3 linked regions of the Gemmatirosa kalamazoonensis genome follow. The protein of the gene in region 2 interacts with the protein of the main gene of each other region in a pairwise test. Links are inferred from orthologs where the notes say so. Each region holds a gene or a part of one and is shown on either strand. Other genes may lie near its edges.

Region 1 (9,838 bases), on a different replicon or contig from region 2:
GCCTACGTCCAGCCGCTGTACGTCGTGCACGGCGGCGGTCAGGCCGCGGCGGCCGGCGTGGCGGCTCTCGTGCGCGACACCGCGCGCGCCGCACCGTCCATCGGTGAGGCACTCGGCGGGGATGCGCCTCGCGCCGCCATCGCGCCGACCACGCCGCGCGCCGCCGCGGCGACGAGCGCGGAGCGCGTGCGCACGCTGTACGACGCGATGCGCGCCGCGCTGCGCCGGGGCGACTGGGCCGCGTTCGGTGCAGCATTCGACTCGCTCGGCGCCGCGCTCGGCAGACCGCTGCGCTGAGGCCGAGCCATCCGCTTGAATCACACCATTTGCGCGGGTACCTTCCCCGTCTTCTGCCATCATGGCAGCGCCTAACACTCTCGGAGTCACCAGTGAACATTCACGAGTACCAGGCGAAGGAGATCCTTCGTCGTTACGGTGTGCCGATCCCGCCGGGCGAGGTCGCCACCACGCCCGACGAGGCCGAGGCGATCGCGCGCCGCATCGGAAAGCCGGTGATGGTGAAGGCCCAGGTGCACGCCGGCGGGCGCGGTAAGGCGGGCGGCGTGAAGTACTGCCCGACGCCCGAGGTCGCGCGCGAGAAGGCGCAGGCGATCCTCGGCATGGACATCAAGGGGCTCACGGTGGAGAAGGTGCTCGTCGCCGAGGCCGCCGACATCGGAACCGAGGCGTACGTCGGCATCATCGTCGACCGCGCGACGAAGAAGCCGGTGTTCATGGTCAGCGCGGCGGGCGGCATCGACATCGAGGAAGTCGCCGCGTCGACGCCGGAGAAGATCAAGTACTACGCGGTCGATCCCGTGTTCGGCCTGCAGCCGTTCGAGGCGCAGCAGCTCGGGTTCTTCCTGTACGGCGACGCGAAGCAGGCGCGCGCGGCCGCGAAGATCATGCAGCAGCTGTACAAGGCGTTCGTGGAGAACGGCTGCTCGCTCGCCGAGATCAACCCGCTCGTCGTGACGCCTAACGGCGAGGTGATCGCCGTCGACGCGAAGATGGTGATCGACGACAACGAGCTGGAGCGCCGCCACGACCTCGAGGAGCTGCGGGACGAGAGCTCCGAGGCGCCGAGCGAGGTGGACGCGCGCAAGGCGAACCTCACGTTCATCAAGCTCGATGGCAACGTCGGCTGCGTGGTGAACGGCGCCGGCCTCGCGATGGCGACGATGGACCTCGTGAAGTACTACGGCGGCGAGCCCGCGAACTTCCTCGACATCGGCGGCTCGTCGAACCCCGAGAAGGTCGTCAACGCGCTGCGCATCATCACGTCGGATCCGAGCGTGAAGGCGATCCTGTTCAACATCTTCGGCGGCATCACGCGCACGGACGACGTGGCGAACGGCATCGTGACCGCCACGAAGCAGAACCCGCTGCAGGTGCCCATCGTGATCCGCCTAACGGGCACGAACGAGGAGATTGCGGTGAAGATTCTCGAGGAGAACGGGTTCGCCGCGATGACCGACATGGACGAGGCGGTGAAGAAGGCCGTGCAGCTCGCGACCGCGAACAGCGGGGAGGCGGCCAAGTGAGCGTCTTCGTCGACAGCAACACGCGCCTGCTGGTGCAGGGGATCACGGGCCGCGACGGCTCGTTCCACGCCAAGCAGATGATCGAGTACGGCACGAACGTCGTGGCCGGCGTCACGCCCGGGAAGGGGGGGCAGAGGTTCGAGGGCACGGTGCCGATCTTCAACACCGTGGAGCAGGCGGTGAAGGAGACCGGCGCGAACACGTCGGTGATCTACGTGCCGCCGCCGTTCGCCGCCGACGCGATGATGGAGGCCGCGGCCGCGGGCGTGCAGCTCGTCGTCTGCATCACCGAGGGCGTGCCGGTCATCGACATGCTGAAGGTGCGCCCGTACGTGATCGCGAAGGGCGCGCGACTGGTCGGCCCGAACTGTCCGGGGCTCATCACGCCGGGACAGGCGAAGGTCGGCATCATCCCCGGCCGCATCTGCACGCCGGGCAACGTCGGCGTCGTCAGCCGCTCGGGCACGCTCACGTACGAGGTGGTCTATCACCTCACGCGCGCCGGGCTCGGTCAGAGCACGTGCGTCGGCATCGGCGGCGACCCGATCAACGGCACGGGCTTCATCGACGTGCTGCAGGCGTTCGAGAACGACCCGCAGACGAAGGTCGTCGCCATGATGGGCGAGATCGGCGGCACCGACGAGCAGGACGCGGCCGAGTTCGTGCGCACGCGCATGACGAAGCCCGTCGTCGGCTTCATCGCCGGCCAGACCGCGCCGCCAGGCCGTCGCATGGGACACGCGGGCGCCATCATCTCCGGCTCGTCGGGCACGGCCGCCGAGAAGATCGAGGCGTTCCGGGCCGCCGGCATGGGCGTGGCTCAACGGCCCATCGATTTCGTCTCGCTCGTGCGCGAACGACTCGCCTGACGAGTCAGCGTCGAGCGTGGAGCGTGGAGCGCGTTCTCGACGCTCCACGCTCCACGCTCGACGCTCCACGCTCCCCATGAGGCTCTCGGATCTCATCGTCGCGGAACGGATCGTCGTTCCGTTGCAGGCCGACGACCTGCCGGGCGCGGCGCGCGAGCTGCTCGCGCGGCTGGTCGCGTCGGGCGCGGTGTCGCAGCCCGAGCGGCTGCGCGAGCGCGTCGAGGAAGAGCGGCCCGAGGATCTCGTGGGGATGGGGAACAAGGCGTTTCTCCTCCACTACCGGAGCGACGCGGTGCGCGAGCTCGTCGTGGCGCTCGGCACCGCGCCGTCGCCGATCGAGCGCGAGCTCGGCGAGAGCGAGGAGACGCAGTCGGCGCGCATCATCCTGCTCGTCGCCGCGCCGCCGCGGCAGGCGTCGCTCTACCTCGCCACGGTCGGCGCGTTCGCGCGGCTGCTCTCGAAGCCGCAGGTCGTCGACGCGGTGCTCGCGCAGCCGACGGCCGACGGGCTCGCGGCGCTTCCCATGTTCGCCGAGATCGAGGTGCGCGACCAGCTGGCCGTGCGCGATCTCATGACATCGCGGCCGCGCTCCGTGTCGCCCGACACGCCGCTGCGCGACGCGGCGCTCGACATGGTGCGCGCCGGCGTCGCGGGTCTTCCCGTCGTCGACGCCGACGGGCGCGTGATCGGGATGCTCGGCCAGCGCGAACTGCTGCAGCACATGCTGTCCAGCTATCTTCAGCGCGGCGGGCCCACGCCCCCTGGCCCCGACGCGCGGGTGCGCACCGTGCGCGACGTCATGACGCGGCAGGTCCTGTGCGTCTCGCCCGAGCAGCCGCTCGCCGAGGTCGCGTCGATGATGACCAACAAGGACGTCGACCGCGTCCCGGTCGTGCGCGAGGGAAGACTCGTCGGCTTCCTCACGCGGGGCGACATCGTCAGAAAGCTCATCGGATCCTAAATGCCCTCGAATCGTACCCTGGCCATCATCAAGCCCGACGCGTTCGGCGCGCGGAAGGCCGGCAAGATCATCGCCCTTCTCGAGGAGAAGGGCTTCACGCTCCGCGGCGCGAAGGTGGAGCACCTCACGTCGGACCGCGCCGGGCAGTTCTACGCGGTGCACCGCGAGCGGCCGTTCTACGCGTCGCTCGTCGAGTTCATGACGTCGGGCCCGTGCATGCCGCTCGTGCTCGAGAAGGAGAGCGCCGTCGCCGCGCTGCGCGAGGCGATCGGCGCGACCGATCCGGCCGAGGCCGCCGACGGGACGGTGCGGAAGCTCTACGCGGAATCCAAGGGGCGGAACGCCATCCACGCGTCCGACTCCGACGAGAACGCGGCCACCGAGATCGAGTTCTTCTTCCCGGGGCAGGGGCTCGGAGGGGCGTAAGTCGGCCCCGCATCGTCACTTGAATTGAGTCCCGGCACTCGGTAGCTTACTCGGCTATGCTGTCCTTCGACATCGGTGCGCTGCAGTCGCACGCCGCGGCGGTGGACGGGGAGTTGACGCCCGACGACGAGATCTGGCAGGAGGGCGATCGACGCCCGGTCCGCCCGATTCACGTCGTCGGTCGTCTCTCCGCGGCCGGCCCGGGGCGCTACTACTTCAGCGGCCGCGTCGAGGGCGACGTCGCCACCGAGTGCCGGCGCTGCCTGGCCGACGTCTCGGAGCACATCGCCGCGGACAGCCACATGATCTTCGCCGAGAGCGAGCTCGATGACCCGGACGACGCGTCCGACGTCTTCGTGCTCGCTCCCGGCGCGCGGTCGCTCGACCTCCGGCCGGCGGTGCGCGAGGAATGGCTGCTTGCCGTGCCCGCGTTCAGCCTGTGCCGCGAGGACTGCAAGGGGCTCTGCCCCCGGTGCGGCGCGGACCTGAACGAGGGGCCGTGCGACTGTCCGCCGACGACCGACAGCCGGTGGGATGCGCTGAACGCGGCGAAAGCCGCGCGCTCCGACACCGACTGACGCTCCGCCCGTCCCCTCCCACACCGACCTGTTAGGATTCTCCCATGGCCGTCCCGAAGCGACGCACCTCCAAGCGTAAGAAGCGCGCTCGCAACACCCACAAGGCCGCCCCGGCCATCGCGGTGCAGGCGTGCCCGCAGTGCCGGAGCATGAAGCGCCCGCATCACGTCTGTCCGGAGTGCGGGTACTACGCGGGCGAAGCGCGCATCGAGGCGCAGGAAGCCTGACCTTGGCGCGCGTCGCGTTGGACGCGATGGGGGGTGACTTCGCCCCCCGAGCCACCGTCGCCGGCGCGCTGCTCGCCCTGGTCGACCTGCCGGTCGAGCACACCATCCAGCTGGTCGGCCGCACCGCGGTCGTCGACGAGACGCTGGACGTGCTGTTCGCCGGAGAGTTCGCCGCGCACCGCGCGCTCCGCGACCGGCTCGAGGTCGTCGACGCCCCGGACGTCATCGAGATGTCCGACAAGCCGACGGTCGTACGAAGCCGCCCGGGCAGCTCCATGATGGTCGGGCTCCGCCTCCAGGCGGACGGAAAATCGGACGCGTTCGTCTCGGCCGGCAACACCGGCGCGCAGATGGCCGCGTCCCTTCTCGTTCTCAAGTCCCACGCGGGCCTGAAGCGGCCCGCCATCGGCACGCTGTTCCCGACGGCGCAGGAGCCGGTCGTCGTGCTCGATTCCGGTGCGAACGTCGACTGCTCGCCCGAGGAGCTGGTGCAGTTCGCCCGCCTCGGGACCGTCTACGCCCAGGACATGCTCGGCCGGCGGAATCCCGCGGTCGGCCTGCTCAGCATCGGCGAGGAGCCGGAGAAGGGGAACGCCGCCGTGAAGGAGGCGCACCAGCGGCTCCGTGCCGAGCCCGGGATCCACTTCGTCGGCAACGTCGAGGGGCGCGACATCCCGCTCGGGCGCCGCGACGACGAGCCGCTCGACGTCGTCGTCTGCGACGGATTCGTCGGCAACGTGCTGCTGAAGTTCTACGAGGCGCTCGCGCCCACGCTCATGGCGGTGTTCGCGAAGGCGCTCGGCGCCGAGCGCGAGACGCTGCGGTCGGCGTTCAAGGAGCTCGATCACGCGGAGCACGGTGGTGCGCCGCTCCTTGGGGTGAAGGGCGTCAGCATCATCTCCCACGGCTCCAGCTCCCCCCGCGCGATCAAGAACGCGATCGGCGTCGGCCTCCGGGCGGTGGAGTCACGCATGAGCGAGCACATCGGCCGCCGCCTGGAGGACGCCGCCGCGGCCGCCGAGCGTGCGGAAGCCGAGTCCACCTCCTCCTCGGTCGCGTGAAGCGCCCCGTCGCCTACTTCGCCGGCACCGGCCACTACGTGCCGCCGGGCATCCTCACCAACCACGACTTCGCGTCGCGGGGCATCGAGACCTCGCACGAGTGGATCGTGGAGCGCACCGGGATCCATCAGCGCCACATCGCGACGGAGACCGAGTCCACCGCGCACCTCGCCGCCGAAGCGGCCCGCGTCGCGATGGCCCGCGCCGGCGTCACCGCCGGGGAGCTCGACACGATCATGCTCTCCACGGCGACCCCGGACCGGCTGCTGCCGTCCACCGCCGTCGACGTTCAGGCGCTGCTCGGCGCTACCCGTGCGGCGGCGATGGACGTGGGCGCCGCCTGCACCGGGTGGATCTACGCCCTCGCCGCCGGTGAGGGGCTCATCGCCTCCGGCAGCGCCGAGACCGTGCTCGTCGTCGGATCGGAGAAGATGAGCTCCATCGTCGACTGGCAGGACCGGTCCACCTGCGTCCTGTTCGGCGACGGCGCGGGTGCGACGGTGCTGAAGCGCTCCAAGCACCACAAGGGGATCCTGTCGAGCTTCATCCGCAGCGACGGCACGCTGGCCGAGCTGCTGTGGCGCCCGAGCGGCGGCGCGACGGTGCCGTTCACCGAGGCCGTGCTCACCGACCGGTCGCACTTCGTGCAGATGGCCGGGCGCGAGGTGTTCAAGCACGCCGTTCGCTCCATGAGCGAGGCCGCCGACCGCGCGCTCGACCAGGCGCGCCTCACCGGGACCGACATCGACGTCATGATCCCGCACCAGGCGAACGTGCGGATCATCGAGGCGACGGCGAAGCACGCGAACATCCCGATGGACAAGGTCTACGTGAACGTGGACCGCTACGGCAACACGTCGTCCGCCTCGATCGGCATCGCGCTGAACGAAGCCATCGAGAGTGGACGCGTGCACGAGGGCTCCACCGTGCTGCTCGTCGCGTTCGGCGCCGGCTTCACCTGGGGCTCCATGATCGTCCGCTTCTGACGCGCCGCGGGCGCGGCTGACGTCTCCATCCCGGCCTGTATGGACATCGTCCTGCTCTTTCCCGGTCAGGGGTCGCAGACCCCCGGCATGGGGCGCGACCTGGCCGAGGCGCACGCCGCCGCGCGAGAGGTCTTCGCCGCCGTCGACGACGCGCTCGGGGCGCCGCTCTCCGGGCTATGCTTCGAGGGACCGGCCGAGGAGCTGACGCTCACGCACAACGCCCAGCCGGCGCTGCTCACCCACGGCGCCGCCGTGTGGGCCACGGTGCGCGACGCGCTCGGCCCGCACGTGCGCGCCGCCGCGGGCCACTCGCTCGGCGAGTTCACCGCGTATCACGCCGCCGGCGCGCTGGACCTCGGTGACGCCGCGCGCCTAGTCCGCCGCCGCGGAGAGCTGATGTTCCGCTCCGGCGAGGAGCGCCCCGGCGCCATGGCCGCGCTGCTCGGCGACCCCACGCGGCCCGTCGAGGAGATCTGCGACGAGGCGTCGCGCGACGCGGGGCTCGTCGTGCCGGCGAACTACAACTCCCCGGGCCAGCTCGTCATCTCCGGCGAGGTGGCCGGCGTCGAGCGGGCGATGGAGCTCGCGAAGGCCGCCGGCGTGCGGCGCGCGATGCGGCTGAACGTGAGCGGGGCGTTCCACTCGCCGCTCATGGCGCCGGCGCAGGCCGGCCTCCGCGAGGCGCTCGACGCGACGGACATGCGCGACGCCGACGTCCCGGTCTACGCGAACGTGAACGCCGAACCCGTTACGAGCGCGGCACGTGCGCGCGATCTGCTCGCCCAGCAGCTCGTCTCGCCCGTGCGGTGGATCGACGTCGTCCGCGCGCTCGCCGAGCGGCATCCGGACGCCTTGTTCGTCGAGATGGGCCCGGGCGCGGTGCTCTCGGGGCTCGCGAAGAAGATCGTTCCCGGCATTCAGACCGCGACGTGCGGCACCGCCGCCGAAGTCGACGCCCTTCTCGAGCGCGTCGGCGCACCCGCATAGCCACCCCATGCAGATCGATCTCTCCGGGCGCGTCGCGCTCGTCACGGGCAGCACGCGGGGTATCGGCCGCGCGATCGCCGAGCGGCTCGCCGGCGCGGGGGCGACGGTGGCCGTCGTCGGCCGCGATCAGGGGCGCGCCGAGGAGGCCGCGGCGCAGATCGGCGGCTCGGCGCGGGGCTTCGCGTGCGACGTGTCCGACGTCGCGCAGGCCGCGGCGCTCGTGTCGAGCGTGGAGCAGACGCTCGGCTCGTGCGACATCCTCGTGAACAACGCGGGGCTCACGCGCGACAACCTGCTGCTGCGGCTCAAGGACGACGACTGGAACGCGGTGATCGACGCGAACCTGCGCGGCGCGTTCGCCACCATGCGCGCCGCCTCGCGCGGCATGATGAAGCGCCGCTGGGGGCGGATGATCAACATCGCGAGCGTGGTCGGCATCACCGGCAACAAGGGCCAGGCGAACTACGCGGCGAGCAAGGCGGGGCTCATCGGCCTCACGAAGAGCGTGGCGAAGGAGCTGGCGAGCCGCAACATCCTGGCGAACGTGGTCGCGCCGGGGCTCATCGAGACCGACATGACGGCCGCGATGCCCGACGAGGCCCGCGCGCAGATGGCGAGCGCGATCCCGCTGGAGCGCGTGGGAAAGCCGGAGGACATCGCGAACGCGGTGCTCTTCCTGGCCTCCGACCTCGCCGCGTACGTCACTGGCCAGGTGCTGGTGGTCGACGGCGGGATGGTCATGTGAGACCCCCCGCCGTTCCATAGACCCTTCGGGGTCAGTATTTTCCGGGCTCCGGACGATCGCACGGAGCCCACTCCACTCTCTCGGGACGACCCATGGCCGACAACAGCGCGAAGGTGAAGGACATCATCGAAAAGGAGCTCGGCGTCGAGCGCGAGAAGCTGACGGACGAGGCCAGCTTCATCGACGACCTCGGGGCGGACTCGCTCGACATCGTGGAGCTGGTCATGGAGTTCGAGAAGGAGTTCAACATCGACATCCCGGACGAGGACGCGGAGAAGCTGCGCACCGTCGGGGACGCGATCGGCTACCTCAACTCGAAGGTCGGCGGTTGATGCGACGAAGGGTCGTCGTCACCGGGTTGGGGGCGGTGTCGCCGGTCGGGAACGACGTGGCGACGACCTGGCGTTCGCTGCTCGAGGGGAAGTCGGGCGGAGCACCCATCACGAAGTTCGACGCGTCGAACTTCGCGGTCCGCTTCGCCTGTGAGGTGAAGGCGTTCGACGCGCTGCTGTACATGGATCGCAAGGAGGCCAAGCGCTCCGACCTGTACACGCAGTACGCGATGGCCGGCGCCGTCCAGGCGATGGCCGACGCGGGGCTCGCCGAGGGCGGGTTCGATCCGAACGAGCTGGGTGTCATCATCGGCAGCGGCATCGGTGGGCTGAACACGTTCGAGGATCAGCATCGCACGTTCATGGAGAGCGGGCCGAAGCGCATCTCGCCGTTCTTCATCCCGATGTTCATCTCCGACATCGCGGCCGGCGTCGTGTCCATGCGCTTCGGCGCGAAGGGGCCGAACTTCGGCATCGTCTCGGCGTGCGCCACGAGCGCGCACGCGATCGGCGAGGCGTTCCGCGCGATCCAGTACGGCGACGCGGAGGTCATGATCGCCGGCGGCTCCGAGGCCGCCGTCACACCGATGTCGATCGGCGGGTTCGCGAACATGGGCGCGCTCTCGACGCGCAACGACAGCCCGTCCACCGCGTCGCGCCCGTTCGACGCGACGCGCGACGGCTTCGTGATGGGCGAGGGCGCCGGCGTGGTGGTCCTCGAGGAGCTCGAGCACGCGCGGCGCCGCGGCGCGCACATCTACGGCGAGGTCGCGGGCTACGCCGCCACGGGCGACGCGTATCACCTCACCGGGCAGCCGCCGGAGCACGAGGGGCTGCAGCGCTCCATGCGCCGCGCGCTCGCCGACGCGGGGCTCACGGTCGCCGACGTGCAGTACGTGAACGCGCACGGCACCAGCACGCCGCTGAACGACCCGAACGAGGCGAAGGCGATCCGCAACGTGTTCCGCGAGCACACCGACCTGCTGAGCGTCAGCTCGACGAAGTCGGCGACGGGGCACATGCTCGGCGCGGCGGGCGCCATCGAGTTCATCGCGTGCACGCTCGCCATCCGCGATCGGAAGGTGCCGCCGACGATCAACCACAGCACTCCGGACCCGGAGT
Region 2 (9,609 bases):
GACTACGGCGCGGCGCGGCAGCTCGTGCGCGCGCGCTCGTACGACTTCGCGGACTACCCGGGACGCGTGCCCGACCTCGACTTCAACCTCCGCTCGCTGCGCGGCAACGCGGTGCTGCGCTGGGAGTACCGGCCCGGGTCCACGCTCTACGTCGCGTGGCAGCAGCTGCGGCAGGGGATCGCGCCGGTCGGCGACTTCGCGTTCGGGCGCGACCGCGCGGCGCTGTTCGCGACGCGGCCGGACAACATCCTCGTGGTGAAGGCGAGCTACTGGCTCAACCCCTGATCGGTCCACGCTCGGCGCCGCGTATGGGATTGGTGATCCGCATCACCTTCCACGCGGGAGCGGAACTATGTCGGAGCACGGATCGGGGCGCGGCGTGAAGCTGGTCGTCGCGGGGCTCGTCGTCGGTGCGGTCGCGCTGGTGGGTGCACAGGGGACGAGACATGGTCGGCCGGCGGCACCGGTCGCCGTCACGCCCGTTCCCGTCGCGGCACCGGACGCGCCGGAGCCCGCCGTGGAGGTCGCGTCGTCGGTGATCGTGAACGGCGTCGCGCTCGACGACCGCACCATCCGCGACATCGAGCGGCGCTACGGCATGGGCGTGCGCCCGGGCGACTACTGGTACGATCGCGACACCGGCGCGTGGGGCATGCGCGGCGGCCCGGCGCGGGGCATCATCGCCGCGGGCCTGACGCTCGGCGGGCGACTGCGGGCCGACGCGTCGGGCGGCGGCGCGGGCGACGTGACGGGCGTGTTCGTGAACGGCCGCGAGCTGCACCCGATCGACGTCGCGGTGCTCGCGCGCATCGTGCGCCAGCCGATCGTTCCCGGCCGCTACTGGGTCGACGCGAACGGCGTCGGTGGTCTCGAGGGCGGGCCCGCGTACTTCAACCTCGTCGCGCTCGCGCAGCAGTCGGGCGGCGGCGGCCAGCACCGGTGCCTGTACTGCGACGTCGGCACCGTCGGCGGCGACGGGAGCTTCACCTACTTCATCGATCACGGCTCCAGCGCGACGGCGGAGCACTAGTCCACCCTTCCACCCCCCCTGGATCGGTTTCGTCGGACGACTCTCAGGAGGATGTCATCATGGGCGACATCGGGGTGAAGTACACGCGGCGGGCGGACGACACCGGGTGGCTGCGGGTGACCCTGAACGGGTCCGGCCAGGCGGCGTACCTGTGCGAGTACACCAGGGTGCAGCTGCTGCGGGAGACCGGAGGGCGTCAGTACTTCACGATCGCGGATGGCAACTCCGAGCACGTCGGCAAGGAGGCGAGCCTCACGACCGCGAACGCGGCGACGTACCTGTCCGATGTCGGCCCCATGGGACCGGCGATCGTGCAAGTCAGCCCGTTCGGAGCCCCGATCATCGAGAACTCGCCGTTCAAGGGACCGCTGAAGCAGCAGTGGGCGACCGTGAGTGTGGCCGGCGTCCACGCGCTCGTCTCGCTCAACAGCGTGTGGGACGAATCGTTCACGCCGATCCCGCGCGGGAAGCACATGATCATGGCTCCCGACCAGTCGCACGCGAACATCAACACGGGGCCGTATCGCGCGAAGACGCCCGGCATGCGGTGCACCGACGTCTGGTTCCCCATCCAGCTCGAGGGCATGAGCGGGAACAGCAGCCGGTACATCCACCCGGGGCACGTGTCCGAGGGGTGCGTCACCGTGCACGAGCTGACGCAGTGGACCGCGGTGTACGACTATCTCATCTCGAGTCGCATCGCCGGTCCCGACGGGCGGTTCGTCGGCTTCCTCATCGTGTCGGCGTGAGGGCGGACGGGCGCTGCCCCTCGACCTCGCGCGGCGCGGCGGGAATGTTTCGGGCACGGGCCGCCGCCCGTCTTCTTCGCGGCGCCCGCCGCCCGCTTCCGTCCCGCCTAACGCGCCCCCGATGTCGCCGCTCCTTCCCGTCCTCCCGTTCGTCGCCGGCGCGCTCGTCGGCGCCGTCGTCGCGCTGCTCGCCGTGCGCCCCGCCCACCGCGCGCGGCTCGACGCCGAGCGCCGGCGCGCGGACGACCTCGACGCGCGGCTCCGCGACTCGTTCCAGGCGCTGTCGGCGGAGGCGCTGCGGCAGAACAACGAGGCGTTCCTGCGGCTCGCACGCACGGAGCTGGAGCGCACCGCCGAGTCGTCGAGGGTCGACCTGCGCGAGCGCGAGACGGCGATCGAGGCGCTCGTCGCGCCGATCCGCGAGCGGCTCGCGACGTACGACCGCACGCTCCAGGCGATGGAGCTGGCGCGAGCCGAGTCGTTAGGCATGCTCGCCGAGCGGCTCGACGGCGTGGCCGCGTCGAGCGAGTCGCTGCGCCACGAGACGCAGAAGCTGGTGACCGCGCTCCGCACGCCGCACGTGCGCGGCCAGTGGGGCGAGGTGCAGCTCAAGCGCGTCTGCGAGCTGGCGGGGATGCTTGAGCACTGCGACTTCGCGACGCAGCACACCGTCGACGGCGAGGACGGGAAGCTGCGCCCCGACCTCGTCGTGCGTCTGGTGGGCGGCAAGAGCATCGTGGTCGACGCGAAGACGCCGCTCGACGCGTACCTCGCCGCCGTCGCCGCGGCCGACGACGACGAGCGCCGGCGGCATCTCGCGCAGCACGCGCGGCAGGTGCGCGCGCACGTGCAGGCGCTGAGCCGCAAGTCGTACTGGGAGCAGTTCGAGCGCGCGCCGGAGCTCGTGGTGCTGTTCCTGCCCGGCGAGTCGTTCTTCAGCGCCGCGCTCGAGCACGACCCGTCGCTCATCGAGCACGCGGTGGGGCAGCGCGTGATCCTCGCCACGCCGACGACGCTCATCGCGCTGCTGAAGGCGCTCGCCTACGGCTGGCGGCAGGAAGCGCTCGCCGAGAACGCCCGCGCGATCAGCGCGTTGGGCCGGGAGCTCTACGAGCGGTTAGGCACCCTCGGCGAGCACTTCGCGCGCGTGGGCGAGCAGCTCGGCAAGACGGTGCGGTCGTACAACCAGGCGGTCGGGTCGATGGAGGCGCGGGTGCTCGTGTCGGCGCGCCGGTTCCGGGACCTCGGCGCGGCGCCGGAGCAGGAGATCGGCGTGCTGGATCCGGTGGAGGAGGTGCCGCGCGACGTGCGGGCGGAGGAGCTGCTGCTGGTCGACGCGGTGCCGCAGGGGCACGGCTCCACGTACGCGTTTCTGGAGGACTGAAGAAGGACTGAAGAAGGACTGAAGGAGGACTGAAGAAGGAACCTTTCAAGTGTCCTTCTTCAGTCCTTCTTCAGTCCCACCAACACACGTACGTGGAGTCCCGACGGGCGCGCCCATTCATACCGCGCGCTAGACTTTGTGGGATGACCGGTACCACCCAAGACCCGCGTCTCGCCGCCGCCGTCGCCGGCTGGCAGCGCGCCCTCCTCGACCTCACGAAGCGCAATCGCGCGCTCAACTTCCGGCCGACGCGCGTCTCCACCGTCGCGGTGGTCGACGAGCAGCCGGCGGAGATCTTCCGACGCCTCGTGCTGCGCGAGCAGCCGATGCGCTTCGCGGCGGCTCCCGAGCCGCCTAACGGCTCGCCGGCGGAGCCGCCGGCCGACGACGTCGACGTGCCGGCGCCCGAGTTCACGCCGTACGACCCGGCGACGCTCGACGCGCGGCAGACCGACGAGGTGCTGCAGACCGCGCTCGTGCCCGAGGCGCTCGACCACTCGCTCCGCCGGCTCGACGAGCAGGCCCGCCTCGCGATCGAGGAGCAGGGAGTGAACACGCTGTTCCTCGCGCTCGGCATGGTGCACTACACCGAAGCCGAGGCGAGCGACGTGACGCTGCGCGCGCCGCTGCTGCTCGTGCCGGTGGAGCTCACGCGGCGCAGCGCGCGCGCCGGGTATCAGCTGCGCGTCACCGACGACGATCCGCTCGTCAATCCGGCGCTGGCCGAGTGGCTGCGCCGCACGCACGACGTCGCGCTCCCCGAGCTGCCCGACGTCGAGGCGCTCGACGAGACGTACGACCTGCAGACGTGGCTCGCCGCCGTCGCCGCCACGATCGACGCGCGCGACGGGTGGTCGCTGAAGAACGACGTCGTGCTCGCGCTCTTCAGCTTCCAGAAGTTCGTGATGTACAAGGACCTCGAGCGCAACGCCGCGCCGATCGCGTCGCACCGCCTCGTGACGCAGCTGGTGACGCGCGCCGGGACCACCGACGACCACGTCGTGGGGCTGCCCGACGACGTGCGGCGCATGGACCTCGACGCCGAGTTCCCGCCGGAGCGCACGTACCAGGTGGTGGACGCCGACTCGAGCCAGCTCCGCGCGATCGCCGCCGTCGCCCGCGGCCACGATCTCGTCGTCGAGGGGCCGCCGGGCACGGGAAAGTCGCAGACGATCACCAATCTCATCGCCCGCGCGCTCGCCGCCGGCCAGTCGGTGCTCTTCGTGGCGGAGAAGATGGCGGCGCTGTCGGTCGTGCATTCGCGGCTCGTCGCCGCGGGGCTCGGCGAGTTCTGCCTGGAGCTGCACTCCACGAAGGCGAACAAGCGCGCGGTCATCCGCTCGCTCGGCGCCGCGCTCGACCGGTCGCTCGAGAGCGTGACCGCGGTGGCGGGGGCCGCGCAGCGGCTGCCAGCGGTGCGCGCGACGCTCGACGAGTACGTGGACGCGGTGCACACGCTCCACGGCGCCCTCGGCGCCACCCCGTTCGACGCGTACGGCGAGCTGGCGGTCGTGCGCGACGCGCCGCGCGTGACGTACACGGGGCCGATCGAGGGCGTGTCGCGCGCGCTGCTCGACGCCACGGTGCGGGATCTCGCGGACCTCGGTGCCGCCGCGGCGCCGATCGGGGTGCCGGCCGAGCATCCGTGGCGCGACGCATCGCGCCCGCTGTACACCGACGACGCGCTGCACACGATCGCCGCACTCGCGCGCGACCTCGCGGCGCGGCTCGATCGGCTCGTGTACGACGCGGGCGTCCTCGAGACGTCGTTAGGCCTGCCGCCCGTGCGCACGCTCGCCGACGTCGACGCGCTCGTCGCGATCGCCGACGTGCTCCGCCGCTCGCCGGGCGCGCCGGTGGCGGTGCTCGCGTCCGACCGATGGAACGCGGCGCCGCCGGAGGCCACGTCGCTCGTCGCGCGCGGGCGCGCCGCGGTCGCGCTTCGCGAGCGGCTGCTGGCGCGGCTCGCGCCCGAGGCGCTGGAGCGCGACCACGCCGAGGACGTGTCGTACGTGCGCCACAGGTCGGAGGGGATCCTGAGCTTTCTCGCGGTGCTCGACGGCCGCTGGCGCGGCATCCGCGCGCGGTGGACGCAGTACCGCCGCCCGGGCGTCGCGATGTCGATGGCGGAGCAGGCGGAGCTCATGGCGGACGTCGACCGGCTGCGCGCCGAGCGGTCGGCGCTCGCCGCTGCCGACGGCGCGTCGCTGTTCGGCGCGGCGTGGCGCGGCGAGGCGTCGGACTGGGACGCGCTCGACGCGTACGTGCGGTGGGTCACCGAGCTCCGCGCGCTCGCCGTGCGCCACGCGCTCGCGCCGCGCGTGCTGGAGCTCGCGGCGCGCGGTCCCGTCGACGTCGGCGCGGTGCTCGCGCTGCGCGACGCGGCGCGCGACGCGGTGACGGTGCTCGAGCGGCTGCGAGCCGAGGTGGGGTGGCCCGCGGACTACCTCGGCGCGGCGCCGATCGCGGAGATCGCGGGGCGCGCGGCGAAGCTGGCCGAGCACGTGGCGTTGGGCCCGCGGTGGGCGGCGTACGAGACGGCGCGGCGCGCGGTGGAGCGCGGGCTCGCCGCGGAGCTGCTCGGCGAGGTGACGTCGGGCGCGCTGCCCGCGCGCGACGCGGCGGCGGCGTTCCGGCGCGCGTTCTGGCTGCGGTGGCTCACCGCCGTCGTCACGCTGCGGCCGGCGCTGGAGCGGTTCTCGACGCTCACGCACGAGCAGCGCGTCGCGGAGTTCCGCGACCTCGACCGGCGCGTGTTCCGCGAGAACCAGGCGACGCTGGTGGCGCAGCTCCGCGAGCGGGTGCAGCAGCGGCTGCGCGAGGGCGAGGCGGCGCGCGGCATGCCGCTGCTGCGGCGCGAGCTGGCCCGCCAGCGCGGGCACGCGCCGCTCCGGAAGACGTTGGGCGAAGCGACGGCCGCGGTCCGCGCGATCAAGCCGTGCTGGATGATGTCGCCGCTCACCGTCGCGCAGTACCTGCCGGGCGAGCTGCCGACGTTCGACCTCGTGATCTTCGACGAGGCGTCGCAGCTCCCGGTGGAGGACGCGGTGGGCGCGGTGATCCGCGGCAAGCAGCTCGTCGTCGTCGGCGACCCGAAGCAGCTCCCGCCGACGAACTTCTTCGCCGCCTCGCTCGTCGACGACCACGAGCCGGCCGACGGCATGCCGGCGTACGAGGACGCCGAGAGCATCCTCGAGGAGTACATGGGCGCCGGCGTGCCGATGAGCCGCCTGCGCTGGCACTATCGGAGCGCACACGAGTCGCTCATCGCGTTCTCCAACGTCCAGTTCTACGAGGGCGACCTGTACACGTTCCCGAGCGTCGAGACGGACACCGAGACGCTCGGCCTTCGCTTCCAGTTCGTGGAGGGCGGCACGTACGAGGGGAAGGGGCTCAACATGGTCGAGGCGCGCGCCGTCGCCGACGCGGTGGTGGCGTTCGCGCGCGACCAGCTCGCGCGGAGCGCGCGCGGCGAGCGGCCGCTGTCGTTAGGCGTCGGCACGTTCAACCTCCGGCAGCAGCTCGCGATCCAGGACGAGCTGGAGCAGCGCCGCCGCGCCGACCCGTCGCTGGAGCCGTTCTTCGACCGCGGCGCCGCGGAGCCGTTCTTCGTGAAGAACCTGGAGAACATCCAGGGCGACGAGCGCGACGTCGTGTTCCTCAGCGTCACCTACGCGCGGAGCGCCGACGGGCGGCTGCGCTACAACTTCGGGCCGCTGAACGGCGACAACGGGTGGCGACGGCTCAACGTCATCACGACGCGCGCGCGCGCCGCCGCATGCTGGTGTTCGCGTCCATGCACGGCGACGACATCGACGCGACGACGCCGTCGCGCGGCGCGCAGCTGCTGCGCGAGTTCCTGCTGTACGCGGAGCGCGGCCGGCTGGAGAGCCAGTCGGCGAGCCGCGCCGCCGACGCGGAGTCGCCGTTCGAGCGCGACGTGCTGCGCGCGCTCGTCGACCGTGGGCTGACGGTCGTGCCGCAGGTCGGCGTCGCGGGCTATCGCGTGGACCTCGGCGTGCTGCACGACGCGGTGCCCGGACGGTTCCTGTGCGGCATCGAGTGCGACGGCGTCGCCTACCACGCCTCGGACACGGCGCGCGACCGCGACCGGCTGCGGCAGCAGGTGCTCGAGGACCGCGGCTGGACGATCCATCGCGTGTGGTCCACGGACTGGTTCAAGGACCGCGCGGGGCAGATCGAGCGGCTCCTCGCGCTCATCGCGGCGGATACGGCGGGCGCGGGTACGGCGGCAGCGTCGACGGCGGAGCCGGACGCGGCGGCGGGTACGGCGGAATCGGAGACGGCGAGGGCGGAGGCGGCGGCGTTAGGCGGGATGCCGCCATACGTGCGGCCGGCGGTCGTGCCGTACACGTTCGCGGCGGGGGAGGAGCGGTACGCCGACGACGACCTGCTCGCGGCGCCGGCGGAGCGGCTGCGCGACGCGGTGCGCGACGTCGTGATCGCGGAGGCACCCGTGCACGACGACGACCTCGTGGCGCGCGTGGCGGGGATGTGGGGGACGCGGGTGGGGTCGCGCATCGAGGCGCGCATCCGCGACGCGGCGGCCGCCGCGGAGCGTGCGGGCGCGGTGCGGCGGCGCGGCGCGTTCTGGTGGGGCCCCGCCGACGCGGTCGCCGTCCGCTCGCGCACCGGCACGCGCATCCCGGCCGAGCGCATCGCGCCGGAGGAGTACCAGGAGGCGGTGCGCCTCGTGCTCGCGGGCGGCCACGCGCTGCCGCGCGAGCAGCTCGTCACCGAGGTCCGCGCGCTGCTCGGCTTCGCGCGCACCGGCCCCGCGCTCGAGGACGCGATCGGCGGCGCGATCGACGCGCTGCTCGCCGGTGGGGAGCTCGGCGAGGCGGCCGCCGGGATCAGGAAGCGTTAGGCAGCGTCAGTCGAGCCGCCAGTCGATCGGCTTCACGCCGGCCGCCTCGAGCGCCGCGTTCGCGCGCGAGAACGGCCGCGTGCCGAAGAAGCCCTTGCCGCGCGTGAGCGGCGAGGGATGCGCGCCGGTGATGACGGCGTGCCGCTCGGTGTCGACGAGCGGGATCTTCTTCTGCGCGTACGCGCCCCAGAAGATGAACGCGACGCGCGTCGACTTCTCGTTCACGGCGCGGATCACGGCGTCGGTGAACCGCTCCCAGCCCTTGTTCTTGTGCGAGTTCGGCGCGCCGGCGCGAACCGTCAGCACCGCGTTCAGCAGCAGCACGCCGTGCTCCGCCCACGGCACGAGCGAGCCGTCCGTCGGCGCGGGCACGCCGAGGTCGGCGACGAGCTCCTTGAAGATGTTGCGCAGCGACGCGGGGATCGGCTTGCCCGGGCGCACCGAGAACGCGAGGCCGTGCGCGACGCCGGGCGTGGGGTACGGATCCTGGCCGAGGATCAGCGCCTTCACGGCCCGCTTCGACGTGAGCTCGAGCGCCGTGAACACCTCGTCCTTCGGCGGGCAGACCTCGTGCGCGGCGCGCTCCGCGTCGACGAACTCGGCGAGCGCCTCGTAGTACGGCTGCTCGGTCTCGTGGCGGAGCGTGGGCTGCCAGGACTTCGGGATGGGCGGAAGCGGCATGTTTGAGGGAGCGGCGGGACGCCTGACTGCGGGACACCTGACGGCGGGACGCCTGACGGCGGGACGCCTTACTGCGGGACGCCTTACTGCGGGACGCCTTACTGCGGGATGGATACGGCGGGACGGAAGCGGCGGGATGCGTACGGCCGAATCCGATCGGCGTCGGATTGATACAGTGGCGCGATCGCCGTCTAGCACCTTGGGCGAAGGGGGGGGAGCCCCCCTGGGACCTAGGTACGCACGGCCCCGCGGTATTCGTCCCGCCGTGGATCGTCCCGCCGTTGGACGTCCCGCCGTGAGACGTCCCGCAGGAAGACGTCCCGCCGTCAGGTGTCCCGCCGCCTCACATCTTCGGCACGAGCATGATGTGCGCCTTCGGCGTCCCCGGGAACATGATCCACGGCGCCCCCTGCACCGGCCGCTCGCTGATCCCCGTCGTCAACGCGGTCGCGTACGGGATGTAGATGACGTACAGCGGGTTCGCGCCGGGCGCCGTGCCGGTCGCGGCGTCGAAGTGGCCGCCGGTCAGCGTGTAGAGCGCGCCGCGGTCGGGCATCTTGAGCTTCCCGCTCTGCACCTCCGCGAAGCGCACCGTGTCGACGCGCCCCCCGGTGACGCCCGACGCGCGCAGCTCGCGCCCGCGCGCCATGAACGGCTCCAGCGCCCGGTGGTAGCACGCAACGTGGAACTGCGCGACCTTCGGGTCGGGCGCGAGGCAGTTGAACGGGCCGGCGCCCGTGCGCAGCGTCGTTAGGCGGCCGTCGGCGCCGTAGCCGAGCACCGTGGCGTCGGTGCGGAACTCGGTCGGCAGCGGGAGCACCGCGGCGGCGATCTGGTCGGCGGCGGGGAGCGCCGTCTGCGCGGACGCGTCGCGCGC
Region 3 (9,792 bases), on a different replicon or contig from region 2:
GGGGCCGGAACATGAGCGCGGCGTCAGGATGATCGTCGCGCCCAGCCGCCCGGAGAATCCGGCGGATCGTCCGGAGGCCGGTGGCGCGCCGCCGAGGCGGGAATCGGCAGTGAGTCCGGCGCGACCACGAGCTCGCGATGGTCGGGCGCCGCGAGGGCGGCGATCAGCACCTCCCGCAGCGCCGCCACGAGCCAGCCGCCGGCCGTGCGGGCCGTCGCATCGTCCTGCCCGAGCACCACGGCCCGCGCCGCCCGGGCGTACGCCTCCGCGTGGATGCGCACCGTGTAGCCGAGTCGCTCGCACACGTCCGTGAGGCTCCCGAGCGCCGGCCAGCGACGGAGCACCGCGCGAAGCTCGCGCTCGGGCAACCGGCGCAGGAGGACGACCTCCTCGAACCTCGTCGCCAGCTCGAGCGGGAGCCCCGCGTGCACCAGCGCCTGGATGCTCGGCGCGCCCCGCAGGTCCAACAAGCCTGTGAACGCACCCATCGCGATCACGAGCGCCTCCCGGCTCGACCACGCGCCGCCGGTGTCGCCGAGCTGCACGCTCCCGTGCCCGACGAGCCCGAGCAGCGATGCCAGCACCTCTTGGCGCTTGGCGGCCATGTTGCCGTGCACGTCCGGGCGGACGCCAGCGTGGTGGATCTCGTCGATGACGATCACGGCGCGCCGCGCCCGCGGCGAGTCGGGTGCAGCGCCGGCGATGGCGGCGCTGATCAGGTCCCCGATCGACGGCGCGCCACTCCATCCCGGGGACGTCAGCTCGAGCGCGTCGACCACGACGACCGGCACGTCCCAACCTCCTACCTCGAGCGCGTGCCGGAGTGCGTCGATGGTCGCGGTCTTCCCCACCCCCGAAGGGCCGAGGACGAGGGCCCGGCCGCCGCTCGACAGACCGCCACCGACGTGGAGCCCGGCAAGCAGCGCGAGGCGCGCCACGGCCTTGTCTTGCCCGACGATCTCCGCGAGCATCGCCGCCCGGATCTCCGCGATCGTGGCGCGGAGCGCTTCCGGCGGCAGCGTGGTGCACGGGCGCAGCGGGGAGGACGCGAGCGGGGCGGGCGGGAGTGGGGCGTTGTGGGAGCGCCCGGTGGCGGCGGCGCTCACCAGGGGCGGCACGCGGCGCGACCCGTCGAGCCGCCAGTACTCGTCGGCGATGACGAGGTACGCCTCGCCGGCCCCGAGCCGCTCGCGGCACGGGCCGCACGCCACACGCGTCGGGCCGGCGACGTTTCGCCGATACGGCGCCCCGCGCTCGACGCCGCAGCAGCCGCACGTGCGAGCAGCCCGCGCGCGGATGCGCTGGAGCAGCGGGGCGACGGTCTCAGCGCCGTCGGGCAACTCCGCCTCGAGCGCGAGCGTGCCGTCCGCCTCGTGGCAGACATGCACCACGAGACCGTCGCTCGCCCACACGTTGTAGAGCAGCTCGACGAGGGGCCACCACCCGGGGCTGACGGAGGCCCGCGCGACCGCGCGGCTGATGCCCGTAGGCCTGGCGGGAGTGCCGGCCGGCGCGGGTGGGAAGAGATCCAGCTGCACCTGGCCGCCGTCGGGCGGCGACGAGGCGCCGGGGTTCTCGGATGGAGTGGTCATGCCAGCACCCTACCCGCGCCGCTCGCCTGGACCGAAAATCGCCGCGCGCCGGCCGCCACACCCTCGGGCAACCGGCGCGCACCACAGGCGGCTCAGGCCGCGGCGCGCCGCACGAGGGCGCGCTGGGCGGCGACGTGGGCGTCGCGGAGCACGCAGTACTCCGCGTACCACCGGGAGATCGGCTCGATGCGGGTCCGGCTGCGCACGACGGCCGTGGAGCGCGCCAGCCGCTCGCGAAACCGGTCCTCGTGCCCGTCACGGACGACCAGGAGGCCGGCGCGCACCTGCAGCCCGAGCGCCTCGGCCGCGTGGAAGCGGTCCCGCAGCTTGTCGACGCCGTCGTGGGTACGGTGCTCGACCTCGACGATCGTGAGCTCCTGCTCCGGCCGCGCGAACAGGTGCGCCGTCTGTGGGGCGCCGATCAGGTCCGCGCGCTCGAGGGTCGCGATGTGCGGCCGGGCGCAGGGCGCCACGCGGCCGACGAGCCGGTGGGCCGGCACGTCGGGCAGCCCCACCGCGTGCATGCACGGGTGCGCGACCTTGGTGCGCGCCTCGAGCGGCGGGGCCGACGCGCGGAGGCCGTATCTGAGCTCCAGCACCGCCGCCACGACCGCGACGCGCTCCTCGGTGGTCAGCAGCGCCGAGGGGTCCAGGCCGGGCGCGTGCGCGAGCACGCGCGCGAGCTCCCCCACGCCGTGCCCGAGCGCGATGCCCAGCTCCGGGACCCGCAGCATGAGACCCATGTCCTCCCAGCGCGCTGCGAGCGTGAGGTTCAGGCGCCGGATCGCGCGCTCGCCGAACGCGCGGGTCACGGCCGCGGCGATCAGCGCGTAGTCGAACGACACCAGCGCGAGCGTCGGGCGGCCGCGCTGCCGCGGGCCGACGGCGGCGACCGCGACCTGGAACGCGCGCCCGCCGTCCGCCAGGTGCCGCACGAGCCACTCGTGGTGCGCGCGCGTGACGTGCAGCGAGACGCGGTGTTCGCGATCCACGAGGCCGCCCATGATGCGGGCGACCACGTCGGGCCGGCCGTCCACCGTCTTGATGCTGCCCGCGTGGGCGAGCCCGGCCGGCGCGAACCGCACGGGTGCGCCGACGACGCGGGTGACCTCCGCCTCGCAGACCGCGCGGCGAGCGGCGGCGGTCCATCCCTTCGTACCGGGGACCCGGACTACGCGGCCGTCGAGGGTGGTGAGCGCGCGGATCATCTTCGTCATGTCGATCGTCTCCTGTGACGTGTCCTGGGTAGTCGCTCGGCGATCGGCGTCAGCCTACCCGCACCTCCCGGCCGCGCCGAAAAACGTGTCCCGCCAGTGCGCTCCTGCGGGTGGGTCCCGAAGCGTCGGCGGCACCGAGAGCACGGGGCAGCGCCCCCGGTGCGCGGAACCGGCGCTACGCGCTCTTCGCGATCCGCGGAGCGCGCGGGCGCGGCGCGCGAGGCCGGCCCGTCATCTGACGGTCCCCAGCGGCGGCCACGGTGAGGCGTCGCTGGAGCCGGTCGCTCACGACGCACCGCTCGACGCTGTAGGACGCGACGTCGTGCGTCCGTCCGCTCGCCGTGGCGCGGGCGACGTCCTCGTCGATCGCCGCGAGGTAGGCGGCGAGCCGGTGGGTCTGGTCGCGCCCGAGCGCGGTGGCAGGGTGGGCGAGTCCGCCCGGGCACGGCACCCGATGCACGTCACCGGCATCCCCGGCCGGATCGTCGATGCCCTCGATCAGCGCGAGCGTGAGGCGTCCGCCCGCCTCGTAGGTCTCGAGCGCGGTCTCGAGTTCGCGCAGCGCGGCCACCTCGCGCACGAGCGCATCCTCGCGGGCGAGGACCGACGCGAGGCGATCGGCGCCGGTCGGGTCGCACGGGATCGCACGTCCGTCCTCGACGTGCAGGAACGCGGCATCGTCGGCTTCCGAGTACCACAGCGCGACCAGCAACGCGCGCTCGGCGCGCAACAGAGGCAACGAGTGCCGAGCGAGCGCGTCGAGGCGCGTGTGCACGGCGGCGAGCATCGCGCGGATCCCGATCTCCGGGAGCGGGCGCGTCTGAGCCAGAGCCTGGGGGAGCGAGGTGGTAGGCATCTCTGCGAGCGGGATGTGGGTGGGTGGTGACTGCCGTGAGCCCACCGTACCCGCCCGCTTTCCACGCCCGGAATTTCGTCGACCATCTGCCCCGTAGCCTTCAGCGCGTCCCTTCGGCCGTGACACCCGCCCCCGTCGGCGCGCTGTTCCCGATCACGGCTGTCGCGCCCGGAGCAGCCTCCGGGTCGGATCCCTAGCGCAGCACGCCACGCACTCCCGTTATGTCCTACACGAGGTCCTCGGGCATGGGCACAGTGGCCACCCACAGGCGGCTCATCAGCGCTCCGCCAGCGCGCCCTGTAGCTCCTCGAACGTAGCCAGGGCGGCGCGCAGGTCCTCGACGATCTCGGCCGCGATCACGTCGGGCGCCGGCAGGTTCGCGGACGCCTCGAGTGCCTCGTCGCGAAGCCAGAACACGTCGAGGCTCGCCTTGTCACGCGCGACGAGCTCCGCGTAGTCGTACGCGCGCCAGCGTCCCTCGGGCGCGTCCGATTCGTGCCACGTCGCCGTGCGGTCGTATCTGTTCTCGGGCCGGTAGCAGGCCACGAACTCGTCGAGGTCCGCGCGCTGCAGCGGGTTCGTCTTGAGGGTGAAGTGCCTGTTCGTGCGCAGGTCGTACACCCAGAGCTTCCGCGTCTGCGGCTGATCGCTCGCGGCGCGGCGGTCGAAGAACAGCACGTTCGCCTTCACGCCCTGCGCGTAGAAGATGCCCGTCGGGAGCCGCAGCAGCGTGTGCACATCGCACTCGTGGAGCAGCTTGCGGCGCACCGTCTCTCCCGCCCCGCCCTCGAACAGCACGTTGTCCGGCACGACGACCGCGGCCCGGCCGCCGATCTTGAGCAGCGTCTTCACGTGCTGCACGAACGCGAGCTGTTTGTTGCTCGTCGACACCCAGAAGTCGTCGCGGACGACCGTGAGGTCCTGTCGCTCCTCCTCGCCCTCCGCGTTCACGACGCGCACGCTGGACTTCCGACCGAACGGCGGGTTGGTGAGGATGACCTCGAATCGCTGACCCGGGTCGGCGCGAAGGGCGTCGTCGACGCGCACGGCCGGCGCGGCGGTGTCCCCGGCCGTGGGGCCGATGCCGTGCAGGAGCAGGTTCATCGCGCACAGCCGGGCGACACCGTCCACCAGCTCGGTGCCGTGCAGCGCCTCGAGCTTGAGGTGGCGCTTCTGCGCGCGGTCGAGCGACGGGTGGTGGCGGACGACGTAGTCGTGCGCGGCGAGCAAGAACCCGCCGGTCCCGCACGCGGGGTCGGCCACGGTCTCGCCCGGGCGCGGGGCCACGCAGTCGACGATGGCGCGGATGAGCGGGCGCGGGGTGAAGTACTGCCCCGCCCCGCCCTTGGTGTCCTGCGCGTTCTTCTCGAGCAGCCCCTCGTACGCGTCGCCCTTCACGTCGGCGTCGAGCGCGAGCCACTGCTCGCGGTCGATGAGATCCGCGATGAGGCGGCGCAGCTTGGCCGGGTCCTGCACCTTGTTCTGCGCCTTGCGGAAGATCAGGCCGAGCATGCCCGGCTGCCGGCCCAGCGCCTCCAGTGTGTGGCGGTACTGGACCTCGAGCGCGTCACCCTCCTTCGCCTTGAGCGCGGGCCAGTCGTAGCCGGCCGGGATGACGGACGGCTGCGACCACGGCGCCTGCGTGCGCTCGTGGGCCATCTTCAGGAACAGCAGATAGGTGAGCTGCTCGACGTAGTCGCCGTACGACAGCCCGTCGTCGCGGAGGACGGTGCAGTAGTTCCAGAGCTTGGCAACGATGCGGTCGGACGTCACGGGCGCGGCGGGTTGATCGCGATGGGGGGGCGCGGCCGGCCGGGACGCCGGGCACGCTTGCGGCAGGGGCACGGCCGGGGCGGCGGCCATGCTGTCGGATCTTCTGGGCGTCAGCCGCACGGACGTAGCCATCCCTTCCGCAGTCCGTCGGCGAGCAGCGCACGGGCGTACCCCTCTGGCAGGAGCCCGGAGGCGTTGTTCGTCCGGCGAACCTCGCCGCGCTGCTCGGCATCGGCGTACTCGCGGATCGCGCGCTCGTCGTCGGGGCAGCAGCGCTCCCAGATGTGGCGCATCACCGCACGCTGGCTCTCGCCGCGCGCGGGTGCTCGGAACAGGTGGCCGAACCGGCGGCGGAACTCGCTCTTCCGCTCCTCCGTGGTGTCGGCCGTCATTCCTGCACAGCGGTGCGCCGCGTGCGCGTCCCACCCTGCCGACCACTCCTCGAACACCTTCTCACGGCAGCCCGGGCAGAGGACGCGCTGCAGGGCCACCTCGTCGGCCGTCAGCTCGTCGGCGTTGACGATCACGCCCGCCGCGTCGCGGCGCGGCTGCACCCTCGGTGGGCGCCGGTCGGAGGACCCACCCGCCCCTGCCGCGGCCGTCCCCGGGGGCGGGCTGGGGGGCGGGACGCGCGCTCCGGAGGGTGCAGCCGGTGGAACGCTCAACGCTTGCGGCGGCGCGTTCAGCGCGTCGGTGGCAGCGATCACCTCGTGAGGAGCGCCGATCCGCTCCGCGACGATGGCTACCGTCTCGATGACCTGGCGCGCCTCGCGCTCGTCGAGCACCACGTCGTGAGCGTTCCAGTTCCGGGCGCCCCGGAGCAGGTTCACGTTGTGCTTCAGCGCCTCGCCGGAGCGGCCCGAGAAGAACGTCCCCCGGTTGTCGAGCATCGCCCGCAGCAGCCCTTGAAGGTCCGCGTCGCGCGGTACCCGCGCGCCCGGGACCCCAGCGAGCTTCTGCCGGATGAACGCATCCAGGACCGGCTTGAGCAGGTTGAGCGCGCGCCGCACGCGCGCGTTGGTCGGCGGCTCCTCCCCGGTCAGCCCTCCGTGGGCATTTAGGGCCACGGTCAGCTCTCGGGCGCGAGGAAGTAGATCGGCTGCAGGGGCAACCGGCGGCGCGCGGCCTCGTCGAGCCGCGCGTAGTGCTCGACCCACAGGTCGACGAGCCGCTCCAGGTCCACGAGCGTGACGCGCCGCGCGTGCTGCGACCGCGCCTCGTCCTCGGCGTCGCGGGTGAAGCCCCCCGCGTTCACGAAGATGCCCACCTCGTCGACGCCGACCACCGCCATGAAGGAGCGGAGGCCGTCGACCGCGACCTTCTGCTGCTGGCGCTTGACCTGGACCTTGATGCGCGGCGGTCGCGTGCCGAGCGGGTCGTTGTACGCTACGATGTCCACCCCGCCGTCCTTGCCGGGCGGGGCAACCCAGCCGACGTGGTACCCCATGCCACGAAGCAGCGCGGCGACCAGCTCCTGGAACTCGTAGGGCTGCATCGAGGCGAGGTACTTCTCGATCTCGCTCCACGCCTGCTCCTCGGCCTGCTCGAACGTGATGCGGGCCGCCTTGCCGGTGCCCGGGTCCGCGCCGTCGACCGGCTCCTCTCCCCCGGTCGCCTTGGGCGTGCTCTTGCGCCACTCGTGGTACAAGTACACGGCGCGCTTGTAGAACGCCTCCGGATCGGGGTAGGCCGCGTACGCCTTCCTCCCCTCGTCGGTGATGGTCCACCGCCCGTGCGCCTTGATCATCCACTGCGCCTTCACGCAGTCGACGGTGGCGAAGCGCACGATCTTCTCGTACCGCCTGGCGCCCGACTCGGTGCTGCTCTGCTCGAAGGGTGTCGGCGGTGCCTTCTTCTCGAGGGCCCGCAGGGCCTCGCCGGCGGGCATGCCGTCCGCCTGCGGCATCAGCAGCTCGAAGAGGGCGCGCAGCAACTCGCCCGTGCGCTTCCGGGTGATCTCGGCCATGTGCAGTGGTGTCAGGCGCGCGTGGACGCGCGGGGGCGACGGCCCGCGGAAGGCGCCGGGCGCTCGGCGCGGACGCGGGCGAGCAACGCAGACGCCGGCTCGTCGGTCGGGTCCTGCGGGACGAGGCGGCCAGAGAAGGCGCGCTGGAGGATGGCCTGGCGCAGGCGCGCAGCGCGGGCGAGCTGGACGTCGATGTCGGCGGCGGTGCGCTCCGCGACGCCGAGACGCTCCTCGATCTCGGAGAGGATCGCCCGCTGCTCGTCAAGCGGCGGCACCGGGACGGGGAGCTCGCCGAGCTTCGTCATGCTGATCGAGGCCAGGTTGGTGGTCTGCTTCCCCTGGTCGAGGAAGTAGCGTTGTCCGTGGCTGTTCGCGTAGTGCGACACGAACCGTGACTCCACGCGACTCCCATCGAAACGTGCCCGGAAGACGTGGTTCTGGTGGATGCACTCGCTCAACTCGCCGTTCCACACCCAGCCGCGTCCGAGCTTGTCACGGTCGCCACCCTCGTTGAACAGCACGTCGCCAGGGAGCAGCCGCAGTTCCGCGATCTCCCGCTCGGTCGCCTCGATGGTGCGCACGTCGCTCAGATCCAGTCGGCCGCGCTGGACGTTCGCGACCCGGAGGTAGGGCACGGCGCGCGTGACGTCGCCAGCACGCCGCTTCTGCCCCTTCGTGACGCCACCCTTGAGCGAGCCTAGCTCGCGAAGAGGCACGATAGGCCAGTCGGCCCGCGGGTTCGTGCCCGTCGCGATGGCCGCGTCCGCGAAGCGACGCACGTTGGCCCGCGCCCGCTCAAGCCCCGCCACTGCCGCGTCGAGGTCCGACAGGTGCTCCTCGAGCGCGGCGACGATGCGGCGCTGCTCGGCGAGCGGAGGAAGCGGGAGCGGGATGTCAGCGACCGTGCGGGAAGACAGGTGCTTCACCGTGATCGACGACGTCGCGCCGTTGATCGCGTCGAGGTAGCCCGGAAGGACAAGCGCGAGCAGACGCTGGTCGTACCACCGCTCATCGGGCGAGAGCTTGCACACCCGCTGGTTCAGCGCCGCCACCGGCCCTCGCCACAGCGTCGCACTGAAGTCGCCGTCCATGCCGACGACAAGCTCCCCGGGCTGGACCAGGAACTCCGGGTCAACGAACCCGTCGAAGTACGCCTCGGTAGACGACCGCGCCACGTCCCGGATTCGGAGGAGCGGCGTGCCCGTGTCTCTGGTGAAACGCGAAGAGGGGAACGGAAATCCGTTGAGGACCGTCGCGACGTCGCCCAGGCGTACACGTTCCCAAGAGGGCGCGCACGCGAGCAGACCGCTTCGGTTCTCGGCGACTAACTCAGAGAGTGAAGCAGTGAAGCTCATGCCGCGATCACCTCCCCGATCTCCTCTAGCACCCGCGGCAGCTCCGTCCCGAACACCCGGTGCGCCCCCGCCAACCCGCCGCGCTGCGTGAACGGTGGGTCGTCGAAGTCCTCCGCCTCAATCTCCACGTCCGCCGCCACATGGTCGACCATCATCGCGAGCCACACGCGCTGCTCGTCGGTGAAGCGGCGCCCGCCCGCCTCCATTCGCGCGAGCCACGTGTCGAGCCGCGCCCGCGCCACCGACGGCAGCGGGGCCAGCGCGTCGTCACGGTGCGTAGCGAAGCGCACCAGCGCCACGACGTCGGTCAGCAGCCGCGCCGGTCCGCCGCGCACGCGCGACCGGTCGAGCGTCTCGTAGGCGCGCCACACGGCGTCGAGCGCGAGCGGCGGCTGCCGGTCGAGCAGCGCCCGGCGCAGCTCCTCGACCGCCGCCCGGGTGAGCCGCGCCTGTCCGGGCCCGCGCGAGCCGTAGAGGAGTCGGAGCGCCGAGAGCTCGTCGCGGTGCTCGGTGAGGAACGCCTCGAAGCTCGTGGTCAGGCCGAGCGCCCGGTCGCGCGCCTCGGGGGAGAGGCCGGCGCCGAGGAGGGTGTCGGCGCTCGCCGTGTCGATGGTCTGCTCCTTCGCGCGCTTGAGGTCGAGCAGACGCTCGCGGAGCTGCGGGTCGCCGGCCAGGGGAGCGAGAGCGGCCCGGAGCAGCGCGGCGCGGGCTCGCGCCACTGCGGCCTCGCCCGGCTCCCACCCCGGCTCGGCCACCCGCGCGCCCGGCGCGGCGGCCGCCGCCTCGCGGGCCGCCGCGCGCTGCCGGTCGGGGTCGAGCGCATCGACGATCCCGTGCGCCAGGTCGCGGAGCGTGGGCCCGCCCGTGGTCGCGGCCACGCTCGCCCGCTCGTCGCGGCCGAGCCGGGCGTCGAGGCGGACGAGGCGGCTGGCGAGCGTCGAGGCGACCTCCGGGTCCACGTTCCCCATCGCCACCGCCTGGAGCAGCCGCTCCAGCGACACCGTGGGCTGCACGTCCATCGGGCGCGTGTCGG

Evidence for each region.
Region 1: the proteins of J421_RS29890 (region 2) and ndk interact in binary tests that used the Escherichia coli proteins (3 or more experiments, as listed by UniProt). The link is inferred for Gemmatirosa kalamazoonensis from one-to-one orthologs.
Region 3: the proteins of J421_RS29890 (region 2) and J421_RS11485 interact in binary tests that used the Escherichia coli proteins (3 or more experiments, as listed by UniProt). The link is inferred for Gemmatirosa kalamazoonensis from one-to-one orthologs.

What each region holds. Positions count from the first base shown.
Region 1 is NZ_CP007128.1:3,791,457-3,801,294, reverse strand. The notes cover bases 2,145-5,087. They hold ndk (nucleoside-diphosphate kinase), read left to right. Parts: upstream 2,145-3,374; coding sequence 3,375-3,800; downstream 3,801-5,087. Other genes in these bases: plsX (phosphate acyltransferase PlsX), read left to right, coding at 4,632-5,087; rpmF (50S ribosomal protein L32), read left to right, coding at 4,423-4,605; J421_RS16475 (YceD family protein), read left to right, coding at 3,857-4,378; J421_RS16485 (CBS domain-containing protein), read left to right, coding at 2,490-3,374; sucD (succinate--CoA ligase subunit alpha), read left to right, coding at 2,145-2,413. In the rest of the region: J421_RS16500 (UPF0182 family protein), read left to right, coding at 1-297; sucC (ADP-forming succinate--CoA ligase subunit beta), read left to right, coding at 390-1,544; more of sucD, read left to right, coding at 1,541-2,144; more of plsX, read left to right, coding at 5,088-5,666; J421_RS16460 (beta-ketoacyl-ACP synthase III), read left to right, coding at 5,663-6,652; fabD (ACP S-malonyltransferase), read left to right, coding at 6,692-7,639; fabG (3-oxoacyl-[acyl-carrier-protein] reductase), read left to right, coding at 7,647-8,384; J421_RS16445 (acyl carrier protein), read left to right, coding at 8,477-8,716; fabF (beta-ketoacyl-ACP synthase II), read left to right, coding at 8,716-9,838. UniProt on the Escherichia coli protein: Major role in the synthesis of nucleoside triphosphates other than ATP. The ATP gamma phosphate is transferred to the NDP beta phosphate via a ping-pong mechanism, using a phosphorylated active-site intermediate.
Region 2 is NZ_CP007130.1:494,417-504,025, reverse strand. What follows is about bases 6,896-9,609. They hold J421_RS29890 (uracil-DNA glycosylase), read right to left. Parts: upstream 8,733-9,609; coding sequence 8,058-8,732; downstream 6,896-8,057. Other genes in these bases: J421_RS29885 (hypothetical protein), read right to left, coding at 9,076-9,609; J421_RS33280 (DUF3320 domain-containing protein), read left to right, coding at 7,104-8,051; J421_RS34230 (DUF4011 domain-containing protein), read left to right, coding at 6,896-7,134. Outside these bases: J421_RS29915 (DUF5916 domain-containing protein), read left to right, coding at 1-285; J421_RS29910 (hypothetical protein), read left to right, coding at 353-1,030; J421_RS29905 (hypothetical protein), read left to right, coding at 1,090-1,779; J421_RS29900 (DNA recombination protein RmuC), read left to right, coding at 1,901-3,163; more of J421_RS34230, read left to right, coding at 3,307-6,895. UniProt on the Escherichia coli protein: Excises uracil residues from the DNA which can arise as a result of misincorporation of dUMP residues by DNA polymerase or due to deamination of cytosine.
Region 3 is NZ_CP007128.1:2,664,391-2,674,182, reverse strand. What follows is about bases 3,191-6,087. They hold J421_RS11485 (class I SAM-dependent DNA methyltransferase), read right to left. Parts: upstream 5,439-6,087; coding sequence 3,942-5,438; downstream 3,191-3,941. Other genes in these bases: J421_RS11480 (hypothetical protein), read right to left, coding at 5,549-6,087; J421_RS11490 (hypothetical protein), read right to left, coding at 3,191-3,791. Also shown: J421_RS11500 (ATP-binding protein), read right to left, coding at 24-1,592; J421_RS11495 (hypothetical protein), read right to left, coding at 1,685-2,809; more of J421_RS11490, read right to left, coding at 2,985-3,190; more of J421_RS11480, read right to left, coding at 6,088-6,448; J421_RS11475 (restriction endonuclease), read right to left, coding at 6,508-7,404; J421_RS11470 (restriction endonuclease subunit S), read right to left, coding at 7,416-8,759; J421_RS11465 (type I restriction endonuclease subunit R), read right to left, coding at 8,756-9,792. UniProt on the Escherichia coli protein: The subtype gamma methyltransferase (M) subunit of a type I restriction enzyme. The M and S subunits together form a methyltransferase (MTase) that methylates A-2 on the top and A-3 on the bottom strand of the sequence 5'-AACN(6)GTGC-3'.